3 regions of the Actinomadura sp. NPDC049382 genome follow, and region 1 is predicted to be linked to each of the others. Evidence: predicted binding sites of a transcription regulator. Region 1 holds the regulator's gene; each other region holds the start of a gene.
The links. Region 1 encodes HrcA, which represses chaperone genes, less so after heat shock. Its sites were predicted from a motif close to TTGGCACTCTCNNNNNGAGAGTGCCAA; they were not measured.
Positions count from the first base shown of each region.

Region 2: a site for HrcA is predicted at 1,189-1,215, ahead of groL (chaperonin GroEL). Genes of this name have one in related genera too.
Region 3: a site for HrcA is predicted at 1,972-1,998, ahead of AB0K34_RS20285 (FmdB family zinc ribbon protein). Genes of this name have one in related genera too.

Region 1 covers NZ_JBFARO010000013.1:89,011-92,284, forward strand. Annotated here, with positions in the region: gene hemW (radical SAM family heme chaperone HemW) at 1-173, shown strand, start outside; gene AB0K34_RS11675 (DUF3097 domain-containing protein) at 360-1,172, opposite strand; gene hrcA (heat-inducible transcriptional repressor HrcA) at 1,376-2,389, shown strand; gene dnaJ (molecular chaperone DnaJ) at 2,391-3,274, shown strand, end outside.
Region 2 covers NZ_JBFARO010000012.1:128,394-131,667, forward strand. Annotated here, with positions in the region: gene AB0K34_RS11275 (hypothetical protein) at 1-386, shown strand, start outside; gene AB0K34_RS11280 (hypothetical protein) at 701-940, shown strand; gene groL (chaperonin GroEL) at 1,345-2,973, shown strand; gene AB0K34_RS11290 (phospholipid scramblase-related protein) at 3,130-3,274, shown strand, end outside.
Region 3 covers NZ_JBFARO010000031.1:17,080-20,353, reverse strand. Annotated here, with positions in the region: gene AB0K34_RS20295 (5-formyltetrahydrofolate cyclo-ligase) at 1-120, shown strand, start outside; gene AB0K34_RS20290 (potassium/proton antiporter) at 352-1,836, shown strand; gene AB0K34_RS20285 (FmdB family zinc ribbon protein) at 2,036-2,407, shown strand; gene AB0K34_RS20280 (MMPL family transporter) at 2,769-3,274, shown strand, end outside.

The DNA of each region.
Region 1 (3,274 bases):
TGCTCGAACTACGCCTCGCCCAGGGCTGCCCCACGACCCTCCTGGACGACAAGGCCATCCGCAGAGCGATCGACGAGGGCCTGCTAGAAGCGGCCCCCTACACAGAGGGCCGAGCCGTCCTGACCCTCAAGGGCCGCCTCCTGGCCGACGCCGTAGTCCGCGACCTCACCTAGCAGCGAACCCCGGCCACCGACCACGGGCAGGCACGCGGAGCGAGCGCCGGCGAGCGCAGCGGGCCTGCCCGCCGAGCCGGTCGACCGCAGCGCCACGAGGAGACCCCGCACGGTCACAAGAACCAGAACCGTGGCGTGAGGATCGACCGGCTCGCAACGGGGGTTCCAGGGGGTCGCCCCCCTGGGTCACACAGTCACGAAGTCGATCAGTTCCTCCACCCGGCCCAGAAGGGCGGGTTCCAGGTCGGTGTAGCTGTTGACCGAGTTCAGGATCCGCTTCCAGGCGGCGCCGGTGTCGTCGCCCCAGCCGAGTTCGGCGATGACGCCCTCCTTCCACGGGATGCCGCGGGGGATGCGGGGCCAGGCGCGGATGCCGACGGCGGCGGGCTTCACCGCCTCCCAGATGTCGATGAACGGGTGGCCGGTGATCAGGACGTGCGGGGACGACACCCGCGCGGCGATCCGGGACTCCTTGGAGCCCTCCACCAGGTGGTCGACCAGGACGCCGAGGCGGCGGTCGGCGTCCGGGCCGAACTCCTCGACGATCGCGGGCAGGTCGTCGACGCCTTCGAGGTACTCCACGACGACGCCTTCGACGCGCAGGTCGTGGCCCCAGATCTTCTCGACCAGCTCGGCGTCGTGGACGCCCTCCACGTAGATGCGGCTCTCCTTGGCGACCTGGGCGCGCAGCCCCTGGACGGCGATCGAGCCGGACGCCGACCGCGCCGGCCCCTTGGGCGCCGCGGCGGGCCTGACCAGGGTGACCGGCTTGCCGTCGATCAGGAAGCCCGCCTTCGCCAGCGGGAACACGCGCCGCTTGCCGAACCGGTCCTCCAGCGTGACGCCGAACTTGTCGCAGCCGACGACCGCGCCGCAGAAGCCGCTGCCGGGGTCCTCGGCGACGAGCCCCGGCTCGGCCGGGACCTCCGGGATCTGTCCCTTGCGCGGCCTGCGCCAGTCGCCGGCGAGCACGTCGTTTCCGTAGTCCTTACTGCGCACGGGTCCGCACATTAACCCGGCGGGAGGGCCGGGCGGCGTCGCCCCTCGTCCCTCGGCGTGGCGCCCGCGTCCGATACGGATAGGATCGCGCCGCCGTGCGGGGAGTGCGCGGGCACTCCGATCGGGGGTGCGGGGCCGTACAATTGGCACTCTAGAGTATGGAGTGCCAGCGGAACGGCCGACCGGACGAGGGAGGTGACGCCGTGCTGGACGACCGCAAGCTCGCCGTCCTGCGCGCCATCGTCGAGGACTTCGTCTCCACCAACGAGCCGGTGGGGTCGAAGGCCCTGGCGGACCGGCACAACCTCGGTGTGTCGCCCGCGACCATCCGCAACGACATGGCGGTGCTGGAGGAGCAGGGCTACATCACCCAGCCGCACACGAGCGCCGGGCGCGTCCCGACCGACAAGGGCTACCGGCTGTTCGTCGACCGGCTGTCGACGATCAAGCCGCTGTCGGTCGCCGAGCGGCGCGCGATCGAGACGTTCCTGTCCGGCGCCTACGACCTGGACGACGTGGTCAGCCGCACGGTGCGGCTGCTCGCGCAGCTCACCCGGCAGGTCGCCGTCGTGCAGTACCCGTCGCTGACCCGCTCGTCGGTGCGGCACGTCGAGCTGGTCCCGGTCGCCGAGGGGCGGCTGCTGCTCGTCCTGATCACCAACACCGGGCGGGTGGAGCAGCGGGTCATCGAGACGCCGGGCGCGATCTCCGAGGAATCGATCGGGCACCTGCGGGCGTTGCTCAACACGTGCCTGGACGGGCTCGGCCTCGGCGACGTGCCGACGGCCGTCGCCGACCTTCCGGAGAAGGTGGGGCCGGACGAGCGGCCGGTCGCGGCGGCGGTGCTGTCGGTGCTGCTGGAGACGCTCGTCGAGAAGCACGAGGAGAAGATCGTTTTCGCCGGGGCGGCCAACCTCGCCGCCGTCGACTTCTCGCAGAGCCTGCGGGAGGTCCTGGTGGCGCTGGAGGAGCAGGTGGTGCTGATGAGGCTGCTCGGCGAGACCGGCGACTCCTCTACAGTTACGGTGCGGATCGGCACCGAGAACCCCGACCTGGGGCTCCGATCGACCTCGGTGGTCGCCGCGGACTACGGGGTCGGCGACCTCACCTTGGCCAGGCTCGGAGTACTCGGGCCTACACGCATGGATTACCCCAGCACGATGGGAGCGGTACGGGCAGTGGCACGCTACGTGGGACAGATCCTGGCGGGGTCGTAAGGTGGCGAACGACTACTACGCGACCCTGGGGGTCCGGCGCGACGCCAGCGCCGACGAGGTGAAGAAGGCCTACCGCCGGCTGGCGCGGGAGCTTCACCCGGACGTCAACCCGGATCCGGAGACCCAGGAGAAGTTCAAGGAGATCACCCAGGCGTACGAGGTGCTCTCCGACCCCAAGAAGCGGGAGATGTACGACCTCGGCGCGGACCCGTTCGCGTCCGGGGCGGGCGCGGGGGCCGGCGGGTTCGGCGGGGCCGGGTTCCCGTTCAGCGACATCATGGACGCCTTCTTCGGGACGGCCACCCAGCGCGGCCCGCGGTCGCGGGCGCGGCGCGGCCGCAACGCGACGCTGCGGGTCGAGCTCGACCTCGCCGAGACCGCGTTCGGCACGACCCGCGAGCTGTCCATCGACACCGCGGTGGCCTGCGCCACCTGCGACGGGTCCGGCTGCGCGCCGGGCACCCACCCGGAGACGTGCGAGACCTGCCATGGCCGCGGCGAGGTGCAGCAGGTCCAGCGCTCGTTCCTCGGCCAGGTCATGACGGCGCGGCCGTGCCCGGCGTGCGGCGGGTTCGGGTCGGTGATCCGCAACCCGTGCACCGAGTGCTCGGGGGACGGCCGGGTCCGCACCCGGCGCACCGTCAAGGTGAAGATCCCGGCCGGGGTGGAGAACGGCATCCACATCCAGCTCGCCGGCGAGGGCGAGGTCGGCCCGGGCGGCGGCCCGCCCGGCGACCTGTTCCTGGAGATCGTGGAGAAGCCGCACCCGATCTTCGAGCGGGAGGGCGACGACCTGCACTGCACGGTCGAGATCCCGATGACGGCGGCGGCGCTCGGCACCAGCGTCACGATCGAGACGCTGGACGACGCCGAGAGCGTCGACAT
Region 2 (3,274 bases), on a different contig from region 1:
TGGCCGGCGAGATCGAACGCATCGGAGACCTGCTGTCCCGCGGTGAACCCGCCGCAGGGGCGATCGAGGATTTCAACCGGGCCACCGGGCACAACTACGCCGCCCACGACTTCACGGATTACCTCGACTGGCGCACCCTCGACGAGTTCGCCCTCGAAGCGGCGCGCCCGGCATATCCGCGCGTCGCCGACATCACCCGCGCCGAACTCGCCGAGATCGTCCGCAGGATCCAGTCCGCCGACCCGGAGACCGACTACTACTCACGCGTCCTGGACGCCAGCGTCACCCACCCCAACTGGGGCGACCTGGTCCTCCACACACCGGACCTCGACGACCCCGAACAGATCGCCGACGAGATCCTCGCCTACCGTCCCATCGCCCTCTAATCCGGATCACGGCTCGCTCTGAAGCGCCGCCAGAAACCCATCTACTGGCCCTTCTCAATGCGACCAGATTGACCGGGCAGGCGTCGCCGCAGGCGCGTTCTCTCGGCCCACGAGGCTGTCCGTTCCGTGACTGTTCCGTGCCACCCGGGTCACGGCCAGAGGGGACGGGCTAGGCTTACCCCTCGGAAGGGGAGTATCCCCATAGTGGCGAGCCCGTCATCACGTCCGTCCATGGCGGACCGGGCCGTTCGGCCGTGGCGTTCGCACGGCGGGAGAGACCTTCGGAGCTGCTTTTCTGCTGCCCGGAGGTCTTCATGGGCGAGGCCCAGAATAATTTCGGAAACATCGCGCTTCTCCCCGGGTTCGGGGCGTGTCTTGTCGCTCTGATCCTCTTCACTCTCATCGCCGTCGTCATCGTCCCGGCGGTGTGGTCGAGGACGCCTGAGCGACGCGAAGCGGCGTTGGTGGTGCTTCGCCTGCTCCTCCGCCACCTGTCCGAGCGGCGGGCCGCTCGCATCAAGCGAGGGTCGAGTTCCTCGCGGCGCCGCTCCTGACCGTCGCGGCGCGGCCGCCGGCGCGTCCGGTAGCGGCCTGGACCCCTCCCACCTCCGCTGCCGAACACGCGGAACAGGACGTCGTTGCCGCTGGACGAGCACGTTCAGAGGAGCGCGGCGACACACCCGCGAGACTCCCGGAAGGGATTCCGTCGCAGGTGAGAACGGGTCTGGACGGGTAGGTGAACCTTCCCCCGGCGAGGATGTGTGGCGCTTGCACTCGGCAGGGTAGAGTGCTAAACAAACGGTTGGCACTCTGCTGTGGAGAGTGACAGCTTCACAGTCTGGGTCGGGGCGATGAGGCCTCAGTCCGGCGGCGGAATGGAAGTCGTCGGCGGGGGCCGTCCGTCGCGGGCGTCGGCTCGATCCGTCTAAGCCACCTTGTTCCGGGAGGACTGGAGCCTATGGCTGCAAAGATGATCGCGTTCGACGAGGAGGCCCGTCGCGGTCTCGAGCGCGGCATGAACCAGCTGGCCGATGCCGTAAAGGTGACCCTTGGTCCGAAGGGTCGCAACGTCGTGCTGGAGAAGAAGTGGGGCGCCCCCACGATCACCAACGACGGTGTGTCGATCGCCAAGGAGATCGAGCTCGAGGACGCGTGGGAGAAGATCGGCGCGGAGCTCGTCAAGGAGGTCGCCAAGAAGACCGACGACGTCGCGGGTGACGGCACCACCACCGCGACCGTGCTGGCCCAGGCGCTGGTGCGCGAGGGTCTGCGGAACGTGGCGGCGGGCGCGAACCCGATGTCGCTGAAGCGGGGCATCGAGGCCGCGGTCGAGCGGGTCAGCGAGGAGCTGTCCAAGCTGGCCAAGGATGTGGAGACCAAGGAGCAGATCGCCTCCACGGCGTCCATCTCCGCGGGCGACCCGCAGATCGGCGAGATGATCGCCGAGGCGATGGACAAGGTCGGCAAGGAAGGCGTCATCACGGTCGAGGAGAGCCAGACCTTCGGTCTGGAGCTCGAGCTCACCGAGGGGATGCGCTTCGACAAGGGCTACATCTCGCACTACTTCGTGACCGACCCCGAGCGGATGGAGGCGGTCCTCGAGGACCCGTACATCCTGATCGTTCAGGGCAAGGCGTCGGCCAACAAGGACCTGCTGCCCGTCCTCGAGGGCGTCATGCAGTCCGGCAAGCCGCTGCTGATCATCGCGGAGGACGTCGAGGGCGAGGCCCTGGCCACCCTGGTCGTCAACAAGATCCGCGGGATCTTCAAGTCCGTGGCCGTGAAGGCCCCGGGCTTCGGCGACCGCCGCAAGGCCATGCTGGGCGACATCGCCACGCTGACCGGCGGCCAGGTCATCAGCGAGGACGTGGGTCTCAAGCTCGAGAACACCACGACCGACATGCTGGGCCGCGCCCGCAAGGTCGTCATCACCAAGGACGAGACCACCATCGTGGACGGCGCCGGTGACGCCAACGAGATCGCGGGCCGGGTCAACCAGATCCGCACCGAGATCGACAACACCGACTCCGACTACGACCGCGAGAAGCTCCAGGAGCGCCTGGCCAAGCTCGCGGGCGGTGTCGCGGTCATCAAGGCCGGCGCCGCGACGGAGGTCGAGCTCAAGGAGCGCAAGCACCGCATCGAGGACGCCGTCCGCAACGCCAAGGCCGCGGTCGAGGAGGGCATCGTCCCCGGCGGTGGCGTCGCGCTGCTGCAGGCCGGCACCAAGGCGTTCGACAAGCTGGAGCTCGCGGGCGACGAGGCCACCGGTGCCAACATCGTCAAGCGCGCTCTGGAGGAGCCGCTGAAGCAGATCGCCGTGAACGCCGGCCTCGAGGGCGGCGTCGTGGTGGAGCGGGTCCGCAACCTCACCCCGGGTGAGGGCCTGAACGCCGCCACCGGCGAGTACGTCAACATGTTCGAGTCGGGCATCCTCGACCCGGCCAAGGTGACCCGGTCCGCGCTGCAGAACGCCTCGTCGATCGCCGCGCTGTTCCTGACCACCGAGGCCGTCATCGCCGAGAAGCCCGAGAAGAACCCGGCCCCGGCGGGCGGCATGCCCGACGCCGGCGGCATGGACTTCTGATCGGCGACGCGTAACCGACGCGACATGAGAGGGGCGGCCCCGCGGGCCGCCCCTTTTGTGCGCCCGCCGTCCGGCGGACCATCACGCCGGACGAGGGCGGGAGGCGGTGCGTCACCGGTTCCGCGAGCCGCGGTGGTGCTGCCATCATTCGGGCGCATGACCGACCTGTTCAACTCCCCGGTGCTGCGCATCGACCAGCCGCGCGGCGCGCCGGCGGCCCGCTCCCGGTACAAGGTCTCCGACGGCCGCGGGAGGCTGCTCGCCGCGGCGGAGGAGCGCGATGTGTCGCTGCTCCGGCAGG
Region 3 (3,274 bases), on a different contig from region 1:
ATCCTGACGGTCGCGCCGCTGTACGACGGCGAGCTGGTGGAGGCGCTGCCGGTCGAGCCGCACGACCAGCGCGTCCGCGCCGTCGCCACGCCGTCCGGCGGGTTCGTCCGGCTGAGCTGACCCGCGCGCCGGCCGGGGAACGCGACATCTGGAGCGGGGACGCGCTGTCGGAGCCGGTACGGGGACGTGCGGAGCGGGACGTGCGAAACATCGCGTTCAGGGTAAAACCGCAGGCCATACGGCGTTCGGCGGCGTTTCCGACATGCCGATGCTCAACCGGAAATGCGCGATCGACCGTTGAATCTGTAGGATTGCTAAACGTTCAACTTTGACGACCCCGAAGGGCGGGATGTGCATCTCGACATCTGGCTACTCCTCGGGGCCGCGCTCGTACTCTGCGCCATCATCGCGGTCAGGCTGTCCCACAAGGCGGGACTCCCGACCCTGCTGGCGTACATGGCCCTCGGCCTCTTCATCGGCGAGTCCGGTCCCCTCCACATCCGCTTCGACGACGCCGAACTCGCCGAGACGCTCGGGCTCGCCGCCCTCGTCCTGATCCTCGCGGAAGGCGGCATCACCACCGACTGGCGGCGCATGCGGCCGTCGGTGCCCGCCGCGGTCAGCGTGTCCATCATCGGCACCCTGATCAGCATCGGCATCGTGGCGGCCGCCGCCATCTGGCTGATCGGAATGGACTGGCGCCCCGCGTTCCTGCTCGGCGCCGTGCTCGCGCCGACCGACGCCGCGGCCGTGTTCTCCGTGCTGCGCCGATTGCCCCTGCCCTCGCGGCTGATGGGCCTGCTGGAGGGCGAGTCCGGCTTCAACGACGCCCCCGTCGTCATCATCGTGGTCACCCTCAGCGCCCACAGCGCCGCCCCCAACCTGGCCGAACTGTTCGGCGTGATGGTGTACGAACTGGTCGCGGGCGCCGTCATCGGCATCGCGATCGGCTGGCTCGGCGCGCAGGGGCTGCGCCGCATCGCGCTGCCCGCGTCCGGCCTCTACCCCATCGCGGTGATGTCGCTGGCCGTCGGCTCCTACGGCATGGCGTCGCTGCTGCACGCGAGCGGGTTCCTCGCCGTCTACGTGAGCGCGCTGGTGCTCGGGAACTCGCGGCTTCCGCACCGTCCCGCCACCCGCGGCTTCGCCGAGGGCGTCGGATGGCTCGCCCAGATCGGGCTGTTCGTGATGCTCGGGCTGCTGGCCGACCCCGGCGACCTCCCCGGCCAGATCCTGCCCGCGCTGATCATCGGGTTCGTGCTGCTGCTGATCGCCCGTCCGGTATCGGTCGTGCTGTCCACGGTCGGGTTCAAGCTGACCTGGGGCGAGAAGATCTTCACCTCCTGGGCCGGGCTGCGCGGCGCCGTGCCGATCGTCCTCGCCACCATCCCGATGGTCGCCGACATCCCGAACGCCGACCGGCTGTTCGCGATCGTCTTCAACATCGTCGTCCTGTTCACCCTGCTCCAGGGGCCGACGCTGCCGCTCGTCGCGCGCTGGTGCCGGCTGTCCGGCGACGAGCAGACCCGCGAGCTGGACGTGGAGGCCGCGCCGCTGGAGGAGCTGCACGCCGACCTGCTGGAGGTCCGGATCCCCGCCGACTCGATGCTGAGCGGCGTGGAGATCTTCGAGCTGCGGCTGCCGCCGGGCGCGTCCGTCACCCTCATCGTGCGGGAAGGGTCGAGCTTCGTCCCCGAACCCACCACGCCCTTGCAGTCCGGTGACACCCTCCTGGTCGTGACCACCGACTCCGTGCGCGAAGCGGCGGAGCGGCGGCTGCGCGCGGTCAGCCGCAAGGGCAAGCTGGCGGGCTGGTTCGGCGAGACCGGCACCTGATGCGCCCGCCCACGGCCCGCCCGCGGCCCGCCTTGGGACGAACCCGCAGGTCTGAGGTACGGGGCTTCGAGGGACGGATTCGTGACCGGCCTGGGAACAGGCCGGGGGCGAATCCTGTTCCACGCATGGGTACCATTAGCAGTCGTTCAGAGTGAGTGCCAGTCCGGACTCCGCCGGGCTGAGTCAGCTAGGAGGAACCGTGCCGACGTATCAGTACGTTTGCACCGAGTGCGGCGAGCCTCTGGAGGTCGTGCAGAAGTTCAGCGACGACGCGCTGACCGAATGCCCGGCGTGCACCGGCAAGCTCCGCAAGGTCTTCTCCGCGGCGGGAATCATCTTCAAGGGGTCGGGCTTCTACCGCACCGACAGCCGCGGCTCCGGCAAGTCGTCCTCGACCGCGGGCTCGTCGTCGAGCGCCTCGTCCAACGGCTCGTCGGGCGGCTCCGCCAACGGCTCCTCGGGCGACTCCGGCTCGGCGGGCTCGTCCTCGTCGTCCTCCGGCGCGTCGGCGTCGTCCGGCGGCGACTCCTCGTCGTCCAGCAAGTCCTCGTCGTCCGAAAAGGTCGCCTGACCTCCTAGGACTCCTTTACGCCCGACCCGGCGGAACCCCTGCGGATCCGCCGGGCCTTCGGCGTTCCCGGGCGCCGGCTACATCTCAAGAGGTAGCCGGCGCCCTTCTCATGCCCCGCGCGGGGTAGCGGAGTTCCCTTCTCGCGCCGGACGCGCACGGCACGCCTCCTCGCGACGATGAGGAGTAGGGAACGGCCCGCCCCGGCGCTCCGGCCGACTCCGGCCCGCTTCGGTCCGCTCTGGTCTCCGTTCCCGCCGCACCGTCCTCGGGGATTTCGAGATAGTACTTGACATCTCTCGGGGAGCGAGACATTCTGAGTCATCGCGACATATCTCGTCTTTCAGTGCCCCAGGAGAGGAACATGAGCGCACCGAGCCCGGCTCCCCCCAGACCCCCGTCCCACCGGCTCGCCGGACTGATCGCCGGACGGCGCACCAAATGGGCCGTCCTGGCCCTGTGGATCGTCCTGCTGATGGCCCTCGGCCCGCTCGCCGGCAAGCTCGGCGACGTCGAGGAGAACGACGCGGCCGCCTGGCTCCCCGCGGGCGCCGAGTCGACCCAGGTCGTCGAGCTGGAGGAGCAGTTCCGCAAGGACGAGACGATGCCCGCCGTCATCGTCTACGAGCGGTCCGGCGGGATCACCGCGGCCGACCGCGCCAAAGCCGCCGCGGACGTGGGCGCGCTGCAGAAGCTCCCGGGCGCCCAGAAGGTGGCGGGGCCGTTCCCGTCCCAGGACGGCAAAGCGCTGCAGACTCTCGTGCCCCTCACGGACGTGGACATCACCGCCGCCGTCGACGAGGCGCGCGACATCGCCAAGCGCGGGCCTCCCGGGCTGACCGCCCACGTCACCGGCCCCGCCGGCAGCGG